Regions from separate parts of the Nocardioides sp. CCNWLW239 genome, predicted to be linked through region 1. Evidence: riboswitches for the same ligand, from Rfam matches in the RefSeq annotation. Region 1 holds a riboswitch; the other holds the start of a gene.
What was found. Region 1 has a riboswitch for glycine ahead of gcvT (glycine cleavage system aminomethyltransferase GcvT). Riboswitches for the same ligand answer to the same signal wherever they lie in the genome.
Positions count from the first base shown of each region.

Region 2: linked by a shared signal. The riboswitch ahead of gcvP (aminomethyl-transferring glycine dehydrogenase) and the one ahead of gcvT (glycine cleavage system aminomethyltransferase GcvT) in region 1 are both predicted to bind glycine.

Region 1 is NZ_JBBBNW010000009.1:94,397-100,204, reverse strand. Features, by position in the region: gene WBG06_RS25130 (L-serine ammonia-lyase) at 1-1,253, opposite strand, end outside; gene gcvH (glycine cleavage system protein GcvH) at 1,255-1,626, opposite strand; gene gcvT (glycine cleavage system aminomethyltransferase GcvT) at 1,635-2,738, opposite strand; glycine riboswitch at 2,793-2,890, opposite strand; glycine riboswitch at 2,892-2,986, opposite strand; gene WBG06_RS25115 (CobW family GTP-binding protein) at 3,093-4,124, shown strand; gene WBG06_RS25110 (Crp/Fnr family transcriptional regulator) at 4,149-4,829, opposite strand; gene WBG06_RS25105 (LLM class flavin-dependent oxidoreductase) at 5,004-5,808, shown strand, end outside.
Region 2 is NZ_JBBBNW010000003.1:1,013,406-1,019,213, reverse strand. Features, by position in the region: gene WBG06_RS16740 (MerR family transcriptional regulator) at 123-740, shown strand; glycine riboswitch at 844-934, shown strand; gene gcvP (aminomethyl-transferring glycine dehydrogenase) at 994-3,882, shown strand; gene WBG06_RS16730 (SMC family ATPase) at 4,011-5,808, opposite strand, start outside.

The DNA of each region.
Region 1 (5,808 bases):
CACGGGATCTGAACCAGGCCACCCACCGGGTCGCAGGTGAGCCCGAGGTTGTGCTCGATGCCGACCTCGGCAGCGTTCTCCACCTGCTCCGGGGTGCCGCCCAGCACCTCGCACAGCGCACCAGCGGCCATCGCGCAGGCCGAGCCGACCTCGCCCTGGCAGCCGACCTCGGCGCCGGAGATCGAGGCGTTCGTCTTGCACAGGATGCCGATGGCGGCAGCGGTGAGCAGGAACCGGACGATGCCGTCCTCGATCGCGGCCTCGTCCAGCCCGGCCTCGGGTGCCACGAAACGTACCCAGTAGTGCAGGACGGCGGGCACGATCCCGGCGGCGCCGTTGGTGGGAGCGGTGACGACGCGGCCGCCCGAGGCGTTCTCCTCGTTGACCGCCAGGGCGAACAGGTTGACCCAGTCCATGACCCGGAACGGGTCCTGGGCGCCGGCTCCGGAGGCCAGGTCGCGGTAGAGCAGCGGCGCCCGGCGCGGGACCCGCAGTCCACCGGGAAGTACGCCGTCCGTCACCGGATCGCGATCGCAGCCGGCCTGCACGCAGGCCGCCATCACCCGCCAGATCTCCAGCAGGCCGGCACGGATCTCCTCAGGCGTACGCCAGGTGAGCTCGTTCGCGAGCATGAGGTCGGAGACACGGAACCCCTCTCGCTCGCAGATGTCGAGCAGCTCGGCGCCGGTGGCGAACGGGAAGCGTACGGGCGAGCGGTCGGGCACCACCCGCGCGGCGCCCGACGCATGCTCGTCGACGACGAAGCCGCCGCCGACGGAGTAGTAGGTGCGCTCGCGCAGCACCTCCCCCGTGGCTGCGTACGCGGAGAACACCATGCCGTTGGGGTGGCCCGGCAGGCTCTTGCGCCGATGCATGACCAGGTCGGTGTCACCGGCGAAGCGGATCGCTCGGCGCCCGCCCAACCACAGCTCGCCGGTCTCGCGGATCGTCGTCACCCGCGCAGAGGACGCCCTCGTGTCGACGGTCTCCGGTTCCTCCCCGGCGAGCCCGAGCAGCACAGCACCCTCCGAGCCGTGGCCGTGACCGGTCGCACCGAGGGACCCGAAGAGCTCGGCCTTCACCCGCGTGGCCGCATCCAGAAGACCGTCCGCGACGAGACCGTCGACGAACGTCTTCGCGGCGCGCATCGGTCCGACGGTGTGCGAGGAGGACGGCCCGATGCCGATCGAGTACAGGTCGAAGGCGCTCAGGGCCGTCGCGACGACCGCGGAGCCGGCGACCTCGGCGGTCACGTCACTCCTCGATCAGGGCGTCGTAGGCCGCGGCGTCGAGCAGGTCGGCAGCACCCGAGATACGCATCTCGAAGAGCCAGCCGGTGCCGAACGGGTCGCTGTTGATCAGCGCGGGGTCCTCGACGACGGCCGCGTTGACCTCGAGCACCTCGCCGTCCGCGGGCGCGAAGAGATCGCTGACCGACTTCGTCGACTCCAGCTCACCGCAGCTCTCGCCCCCGGTGATCGTGGTGCCCACCTCGGGCAGCTCGACGAAGACGATGTCGCCCAGTGCCTCGGTGGCGAAGGCGGTGACCCCGACGCGCGCGACGTCGCCGCGGGTCTCGATCCACTCGTGCTCGGCGGTGTAGGACAGGTGGGTCGGGTTGGCCATGGCGGTGCTCATTTCGTGGAGTAGAACGGAAGGTCGACGATCTCGGCGTCCTCGCGGCTGCCGCGTACGTCGATCTGGACCTTGCTGCCGACGACCGCGAGGTCGGGGCGGACGTACGCCATCGCGATCGGATGGCCGAGGGTCGGTGACGGGGAGCCGCTGGTGACGACGCCGATCTCGTCGCCGGTGGCCGGGTCGACGACGGCGTAGCCCGCCCGCGGGGAGCGGCGCCCGGTGGCCACGAGCCCGACGAGCGTGCTGCGCGGGCCTTCCTCGCGGCGTACCGCCAGGGCAGCCTCCCCGACGAAGCCGTCAGCCTTGTCGAAGGAGACGAGCCGGCCGAGGCCGGCCTCGAACGGCGTCGTGTCGCGGTTCAGCTCGTGGCCGTAGAGCGGCATGCCCGCCTCGAGCCGCAGGGTGTCGCGGCAGGCGAGCCCGGCAGGGACCAGCCCGTGCGGCGTACCGGCCTCGGTGATGGCCTCCCAGACAGCAGCGGCCGACGCGGGCGCGCAGTAGATCTCGAAGCCGTCCTCGCCGGTGTAGCCGGTGCGGGCGAGCAGGACCTCGACCCCGGCGACCGTGCCGGCGTCGATGGCGTAGTAGCGCAGGGAGGGAACGTCCAGGTCGGTCAGGGCCGCGACGATCGCCGCCGAGGCGGGCCCCTGCACGGCGATCAGCGCGAACTCGGCCGAGGCGTCGTGGACCAGGACGTCGTACCCCTCCGCTCGCTCGGTCAGGGCCGGAGCGACGACGCCGACGTTGCTCGCGTTGGCGACGACCAGGTAGCGCTCCTCCGCGAGCCGGTAGACGACCAGGTCGTCGATGATGCCGCCGTCCTCGGCGCAGATCATCGAGTAGCGGGCACGGCCGATGCCGATCGCCGACGGGCGGCCGACCAGGGCATGGTCGAGGGCGCGTCCCGCCTCGGGTCCGGTCACCTCGATCTCGCCCATGTGGCTCAGGTCGAAGAGGCCCGCGGCGGTGCGTACGGCATGGTGTTCCGCCGTCTCCGAGCGATAGCGGACCGGCATGCTCCAGCCGGCGAAGTCGGTGAACGAGGCACCGAGCGCCTGGTGGATCTCGTGCAGAGGGGTAGGGACGGGTGAGGTCATGTGTGCGGGAGGCTCCCTGCTGGTGGGTGCCCGAAGGCACCCGTGGACGGGTGACCTCCCCGCTCTGTCATCGCTACCTGAGAGCTTCACCGCCCGAGAGCGGTTTGCACCGTGGGTGCAGGATCCTGCGGACCCTGTCTTTCCAGAGGTCGCCTCACCACAGCGGTCATGGGGCCTGAGAGATTCTGGGGAGGTTTGCTCCTTCGGCGCCTCACCCGGGATGGTGAGGACTCTCCCGCTGCGGTTCGAACGGCGGATGTGAAGTTGTGCGGCACAACCTAGGTCTGGCCATCCCGGCCGTCAAGATGGCGGCCCGTTATCGGGAACTGTTCTCACCGGTCCTAGGATGGGTCGATGCCAGCGACGAGGACCCGGGTTCCCGTGGTCATCCTCACCGGCCATCTCGGCTCGGGGAAGACCACGCTGCTCAACCATCTGCTGCGTCAGCCCGGTGCCCGGGTGGGTGTGGTCGTCAACGACTTCGGCGACATCAACGTCGACGCCGGGCTCGTCACGGGGCAGGTGGACGAGCCGGCCTCGATCGCGGGCGGGTGCCTGTGCTGCCTGCCCGACGCAGGCGGTCTCGACGACGCACTCGAGAAGCTGACCCACCCGCGGCTGGCGCTCGACGTGGTGATCGTCGAAGCCAGCGGTCTCGCCGAGCCCGGCACGCTGGCCAGGCTGGTCCGGTTCAGCGGCGTCGAACGGGTACGCCGCGGTGGGCTCATCGAGGTCGTCGACGCCGCCTCCTACTTCGACACCCTCGACGACGGCCGCGGCCCGGCGCCGGTCCGGTTCGCGGCTGCGTCCCTGGTCGTCGTCAACAAGACCGACCTGGTGCCCGCCGCCGAGCGCGACGAGGTCCTTCGGCAGATCGAGCTCCGGGTGCGGGAGCACAACCCCGAGGTCCAGATCGCGTACGCCGTGGGTGGCCGCATCGACCCGCGCCTCGTCTACGACGCCGCGGTCCCCGAGGACCCGCCCGACGAGCTGCCGATCGCCGCGCTGCTGCGCGAGGCGGCCTCCGACCACCAGTCGCATCAGCACGCGGGGTCGGTGACCGTGACGACGCCGGGCACCATCGAGCCGTCGCGGCTGCTCGACCTGCTCGAGGAGCCGCCGGCGACGGCGTACCGGATCAAGGGGACCGTCGCCGTCGCGACCGGGCAGGGCCCGCGCAGCTATCACGTCAACCTGGTCGGGCGCAGCGCCCACGTCGCCGCGGCCGCGCGGACGCCGGACACGGCGAGCGAGCTCGTCGCCATCGGCCTGGAGCTCGAGACCGACGCGGTCCGTGAACGCCTCGCCGATGCCCTCGCCCCGGCCGAGCGGCCGAGCGCCGCAGGGCTTCGCCGACTGCGTCAGCTGGTCCGCGTCAGCCTCTGACTCCGTCGCAGAGATCGGGCCGGCTCAGCCGGCGCGGCGGACGATCCGTTCCATGTCGGTGATGATCACCGAGCGCGACTCCAGCCTGACCCAGCCCTTGGCCGCGAAGTCCGCGAGCGCCTTGTTGACCGTCTCCCGGGCCGCACCCACGAGCTGGGCGAGCTCCTCCTGGGTGAGGTCGTGGCGTACGTGGACGCCTTCCTCGGTCTCCTGACCGAACCGCTCGGCGAGATCCAGCAGCGCCTTCGCGACCCGGCGGGGCGCATCGGCGAAGACCAGGTCACCGATCACGTCGTTGGCCCGGCGCAGCCGACCCGACAGCAGCGCGAGCAGCCCGCGGGTCACGCTCGGCCGTCCGTCGAGCCAGGTCAGCAGGTCGTCGTGTGACAACGAGGCGAGCTCGACCCGGTCGGTGACGGCCGTGACCGTCGAGGAACGCAGACCGGGATCGAAGAGCGACAGCTCCCCGAACACCTGGCCCGGCCCCAGGATCGCCAGCAGGCTGTCCTGTCCGCTGGCCGAGGAACGGCTCAGCTTCACCTTGCCGTCCACGACCGCGTAGAGCCGGTCGGCGGCATCCCCCTCGTGGAACAGCACCTCGCCTCGGCGGAGGCGGGTCTGACCCATCATCGCGAGCATCGCCGTCATCGACTCGTCGTCGAGCTCGCTGAAAAGCGGCGCGTGCCGAAGCACGTCTTGATCCATTACCCAGCCGCTCCTGTCGTCGTGTGGCTTGAGTGGATCAGCCTAACCAGAGCAAGACGCTGGACAACGGATGTGTGTCCGGCATCGCACGCTTGCCGGGTGCGTTCTTCGCCACACCCACAGGCTCGGGAAGCCTCAGCGGCCCAGCGCCGTTGCTCTGGTGTGAGGCTCTCCATGCTGGACCGTTCCCGTACGCGGACGGGCTATCCCGACGGCGCTGCACTGACCCACACGATCGAGCGGGCGGTGGCGGCCGAGCGGCTCGGCTACCACCGGTTCTGGGTCGCGGAGCACCATGCGGTGCCGGGGATCGCGTCGGGGTCGCCGCCGGTGCTGCTCGGTGCGCTCGGTGCGCACACCTCCACCATCCGGCTCGGGTCGGGCGGGGTGATGCTGCCGCACCATCAGCCGCTGGTCGTCGCCGAGCAGTTCTTGATGCTCGACGCGCTCTACCCCGGCCGACTCGACCTGGGGCTGGGACGCACGCTGGGTTTCACTGCTCCCGTACGTCGCGCGCTGCGGCACGAGCTGGACGAGCCGGACACGTTCGCCGAGGACATCGAGGAGCTCCGCGGCTACCTCGACCGCACCGAAGCGGTCACCGCTCGGCCCGTCGCCGCGCACCAGATCCCCCTGTTCGTGCTGGCGACCGGGCGCGGGGTCGCGCTCGCCTCGAGGCTCGGGCTGCCGGTGGTCGTGGGCGGGCCCGTGCTGTACAGCCCGCGGCTGGATGAGGTCCTCGGGGCGTACCGGAAGGACTTCCGACCCTCTTCGCGGGCGTCCGAACCGTCGGTGATCGTCTCCGTCGACGTGCTGGTCGCGGACACCGATGCGGAGGCTGCCGAGCTCGCGCTGCCGGAGGCGTGGGCGATGGCCAGGTCGCGGCAGACCGGCGAGTTCGGTCCCCTCGAGCCGGTCGCGTCGATCCGGTCGCAGACGTGGTCGGGCCAGGTGCGCGAGCGGGTCGAGGCGCATCTCG
Region 2 (5,808 bases), on a different contig from region 1:
TTCTTTGACCGGGGCCCTTGCGGCGCTTACCTTGTAGTTGTCTCTGTTGTAACTCCAACGATGTGGTCCCCCCGCCGCAGCCGTTCATTCCCCGAGTGGAGTTACGCGCAACGGAGTAGACGATGGAGGACATCGTGTTCGACCACGAGCAGAAGCCCAGCCAGGGCGACGTCGACGCGCAACGCGCGGCGGAGCAGGCTGACGAGCAGGGCCTTCTCTTCACCGACGATGTCTCGCCACTGCCGAGCGACACCGGTTACCGCGGGCCGACGGCCTGCAACGCGGCTGGGATCAGCTATCGGCAGCTCGACTACTGGGCCCGCACCGGACTCGTCGAGCCGAGTGTGCGTGGTGCCACCGGCTCCGGCACCCAGCGCCTCTACTCGTTCCGAGACATCCTGATCCTCAAGGTCATCAAGCGGCTGCTCGACGCCGGCATCTCGCTGCAGCAGATCCGCGCCGCCGTGCAGCACCTGCGTGAGCGGGGCACCGATGACCTGACCCGCGTGACCCTGATGAGCGACGGCGCCTCGGTCTACGAGTGCACCAGCAACGACGAAGTCATCGACCTGCTCCAGGGCGGGCAGGGCGTCTTCGGCATCGCCATCGGTGGTGTCTGGCGCGAGATCGAGGGGACGCTCTCCGAGCTCCCCAGCGAGCGTACGGCCGAGGACGGCGAGCCGGCCGGCTCGGCCTCCGACGAGCTGGCCGCCAGGCGCGCCGCCCGCAACGCCGGATGAGACGACCGGGCGAAGCCCGGAGCTGAACTCTCAGCATCGACAAGACCCCGAGGCACCGCGGAGGCGGGACCTCGGGGTCTTTCCTTTATGCTGGTGGTGCTGACCATCCCGCACGGGAGAGCTCCTCTTGAAGGGGCGCCGAAGGGGCAATTCCTCCCCGGAAACTCTCAGGCACCCACGACCGTGCGGACCAGGCAACTCTGAAGCGGCGCAGGTGCGGTGACAGAGGGGGAGGGCTTACGAGTTGTCTTAGATGCCCTCAGGAGCCACTGTGTCCGACACGCCCACCCTGTCCGAGCTCGATGCCGCCTCCCCGTTCGTGGAGCGCCACGTCGGGCTCTCGGCCGCTGACGAGGCGACCATGCTCTCGCGGCTCGGATACGACTCGGTAGCCGCGATGATGGACGCTGCGGTCCCGGCCGGGATCCGGTCGGCGGAGTCGCTGGACCTGCCGGGTGCCCTGACCGAGGCGCAGGTCGCCTCGCTGGCTCGCGAGATCGCCGCCTCCAACAAGCCCGGCGAGGCGATGATCGGGCTGGGCTACCACGCCACCGTGACGCCGCCGGTGATCCGCCGCAACGTGCTCGAGGACCCGAGCTGGTACACCGCCTACACGCCCTACCAGCCCGAGATCTCCCAGGGGCGTCTCGAGGCGCTCATCAACTTCCAGACGATGGTCGGTGACCTGACCGGCCTGCCGGTGGCCAACTCCTCCCTCCTGGACGAAGGCACCGCGGCCGCCGAGGCGCTCGCGCTGGTGCACCGGGCCAACCGGAAGGGCTCCGGTCCGTTCGTCATCGATGCCGACGCGCTGCCGCAGTCGATCGAGGTCGTGAAGGTACGCGCCGAGGCGATGGGGCTCGAGGTCGTCGTCGCCGACCTCTCCGAGGGTCTGCCCGAGGGCGACGTGGTCGGCGTGCTGATCCAGTACCCCGGTGCCTCCGGCCGCGTTCCCGACCTGAAGCCGATCATCGACGCCACCCACGAGCGGGGCGGCCTCGCGGTCGTCGCCGCCGACCTCCTGGCGCTGACCGTCCTGGAGGCGCCCGGCACGCTCGGCGCCGACGTCGTGGTCGGCTCGACCCAGCGCTTCGGCATCCCGCTCTTCTACGGTGGTCCGCACGCCGGCTACATGGCCGTCCACGAGGGGATCGAGCGGCACCTTCCCGGTCGCCTCGTCGGCGTCTCCGTCGATGCCGAGGGGCGGCCTGCCTACCGGCTCGCCCTGCAGACCCGCGAGCAGCACATCCGTCGCGAGAAGGCGACCTCCAACATCTGCACTGCGCAGGTGCTGCTGGCCGTCGGCGCCTCGATGTACGCCGTCTACCACGGTCCCGCCGGGCTGAAGACGATCGCGACCCGCACCCACCGCTACGCCGCGGTCCTGGCTGCCGCGCTCCGGTCGGCCGGGCTTCCGCTGGTCTCGGAGACGTTCTTCGACACGCTGTGTGTCACCGTGCCCGGCCGGGCGGCCGATGTGGTCACCGCGGCGCGTCGTTTCGGCGTACATCTGCGTCTCGTGGACGCAGACACGGTCGGCATCTCGACCTCCGAGGCGACGACGCGCTCGACCCTGTCGGCCGTGCTCAACGCCTTCGGCGTCTCGGGCTTCGACCTGGAGGAGATCGACCGCACCACGGCGAGCGCGCTGCCCGACGGCCTGCTGCGCACCACCGACTACCTCACCCACGAGGTCTTCAACGCGCACCACAGCGAGACCCAGATGCTGCGCTACCTCCACAAGCTCTCCGCGCGCGACTACGCCCTCGACAAGGGCATGATCCCGCTCGGCTCGTGCACCATGAAGCTCAACGCGACCACCGAGATGGAGCCGATCTCGCTGCCCGGCTTCGCTGACCTGCACCCGTTCGTGCCCGCCGAGGACGCGGCCGGCTACGCACGGCTCGTCGGCGAGCTCGAGGGCTGGCTGGCCGAGGTCACCGGCTACGACGAGGTCTCCATCCAGCCGAACGCCGGCTCGCAGGGTGAGTTCGCCGGGCTGATGGCGATCCGCGGCTATCTCGACGCACAGGGCGAGGGACACCGCGACATCTGCCTGATGCCGTCCTCGGCCCACGGCACCAACGCTGCCTCCGCGGCGATGGCCGGGATGAAGGTCCAGGTCGTGAAGTCGGCCGAGGACGGCACCGTCGACCTGGACGACCTGCGGGCGAAGCTGGCCGACCACGGCGAGAAGGTGGCCGCGATCATGGTGACCTACCCCTCGACCCACGGGGTCTACGAGGAGGGCATCACCGAGGTCTGCGAGCTGGTGCACGAGGCGGGTGGCCAGGTCTACATCGACGGCGCCAACTTCAACGCTCTCCTGGGCTACGCCAAGCCGGGCGAGTTCGGCGGCGACGTCTCTCACCTCAACCTCCACAAGACCTTCTGCATCCCGCACGGCGGTGGCGGTCCGGGCGTCGGTCCGGTGGCGGTCCGCTCCCACCTGGCCCCCTACCTGCCCTCGCACTCGCTGCACCCCGACGCCTCGAAGCGCTCCGGCATCGGCGCCATCTCGGCTGCTCCGTACGGATCGGCCGGCATCCTGCCGATCTCGTGGGCCTACATCCGGCTCATGGGTGCCGAAGGCCTGACCCGGGCGACCGCTGCCGCTGTGCTGTCGGCCAACTACGTGGCCGCGCGCCTGGACGAGCACTTCCCGGTGCTCTACCGCGGCGAGACCGGCCTGGTCGCGCACGAGTGCATCCTCGACCTGCGCCCGATGACGAAGGAGACGGGCGTGACCGTCGACGACGTCGCCAAGCGCCTCATCGACTACGGCTTCCACGCCCCGACGATGTCCTTCCCGGTCGCCGGCACGCTCATGGTAGAGCCGACCGAGTCCGAGGACCTCGCCGAGCTCGACCGGTTCATCGACGCGATGATCGCGATCAAGGGCGAGATCGACCGGGTCGCCTCGGGGGAGTGGACCGCCGAGAACTCGGTCCTGCGCGGCGCCCCGCACACCTCGCGCGCGCTCGTCGGCGAGTGGGACCGCCCCTACTCTCGCGAAGAGGCCGTCTTCCCCCGCGGCATCGACCCGGACAAGTACTGGCCGCCCGTGGCCCGTATCGACAACACCTACGGCGACCGCAACCTGGTCTGCTCCTGCCCGCCTGTCGAGTCCTTCGCCGAGTAAACCCCAGCCGAGGCGTCACGTACGTCGGCCCAGACGTCAGTTCTGCCGGCCGAGAGGTCGCCACGGTCGGCCGAGCTGGCACGACAGTGACCTCTCGGCCGACCGGAGCGACGCCTCGGCTGGCTGGGTCAGGCGCCGTGGATCTGGAGGGTCGAGCCCTCGCGGCCCTTGGTGACCGCGAGCTGGGTGGGGATGCGCTCGCGCATCTCGGTGACATGGCTGACCACGCCGATGATGCGGCCGCCCTCACGGAGAGTGTCGAGGACGTCGAGCACGTCGTCGAGGGTGTCGGCGTCGAGGGAGCCGAAGCCCTCGTCGACGAAGAGGGTGTCGAGCATCTGCCCGCCGGCCTCGTTCATGATCACGTCGGCCAGGCCGAGCGCGAGGGCGAGGGAGACCACGAAGGTCTCGCCTCCGGAGAGCGTGGCGGGATCTCTCGACTCGCCGGACCAGTCGTCACGCACCATCAGCGCGAGTCCGCCGCGGCGGTCGCCGGCGCCCTTGGCGGCGGAGTGCTCGAGGGCGTAGCGCTGGTCGCTCATCTTCGCCAGCCGTTCGTTGGCGGCCGCGACGACCTGGGTGAGGCGGTAGGCGACGACGTACGCCGACAGGCTCATCTGGAGCTGGTTGTCGCTGCTCTTCCCCTCGGCGAAGGCAGCGAGCCGGGCCGCTACCTCGAGATCGGCGCGGACCGGGGCCCAGGTGGAGAGCGCCTGAGCCAGATCGCGCTGCAGCGAGTCGAGACGGGCGGCCCGGGTGGCGGCGGTGTCAGCCGCCGAGCGAGCGGCGTCGGCGGCGTCGGCGGCCTTACGGTGGGCGTCGGCGAGCGCCGGTAGATCGGGCTCGGCGGTCGCCAGGATCTCGGCGGCTCCGGGGGAGTCCAGGGTCGCGCGGGCGGCCGCGAGACTGTCGGCGTACGTCTTGATCTGGCCGTTCAGCGCTGCGAGCTGCTCCGGTGGGAGAGCGGCGGCGAGCGCGGCTTCGGGTGAGTCGAAACCGGCGCGGGCCGCGGTCGCGCTCAGGGTGCGTTCGGCCCCGGCGAGTGCTTCGGCCGCGCGAGTCGCGGCCTCGAGACGCTCGAGGGCGGTGGTCGCGTCCTGCTGGTCGCGCTCGAGGCCGGTCAGCAGGGCATCGAGATCGGCGTGGGTGCCGCGTACGTCGGCGAGCTGCTCCTCGAGACGCTCGCACTCCTCGGTGAGATGGCGCAGCGTGGTCTCGAGCTCGGCCGCGCGGGTCTCGAGCTCGACACGGATCTTGGCCGAGCGGGCCCGGGTCTCTTCGAGAGCGGCGAGGTCGGCGCGGAGGGAGGGCTCGCGAGCGGCCCGGCGCTCCAGGCCGGCGAGCCGCTCGGCTGCTTCGGCATGATCGGCATGCTGTGCCGACCCTGCCGGCTCGTCGGTCTCCCCGGCAGCCGCCTGGGCGAGCTGGAGACGGACGGTGAGGTCGCGCACGTGCTGGTCGCGCGCGTGCTCCTCGGCGCTGGCGTTGTCGTAGGCCGCCTGAGCGGACCTCTCCGCGGCAGCGTCGGGTGCGCCGTCGGCAGGAGAGGCCTTGTGGGGATGCTCGTGGGAACCGCACACCGGGCAGTCCGCGCCGACCGCGAGCGCGCCGGCGAGCTCGGCGGCGATGCCGTCCAAGCGGGCCTGTCGTACGTCGAGATAGTGGGTGCGCGCCTCCATGGCGGCCGTCCGGGCCGACTCGTGTCGGATCCGGGCGTCGGCGAGGTCCGCGGTGAGCCGGCCGACCTCGGCCAACGCTGCGACCTGGGCGCGCAGCACCGGGATCGCCGCGGCCGCTTCGGTGGCCGTCGCCAGCTCGACGGTGAGCGTCTCGGCCTTCTCTGGCAGGTCCTCGGCGAGCTGTTCCTGCTCGCGCATCCGGGTGAGCAGGCGGTCGCGCTCGGCCTCGGTCGCGGCGATGGCACGA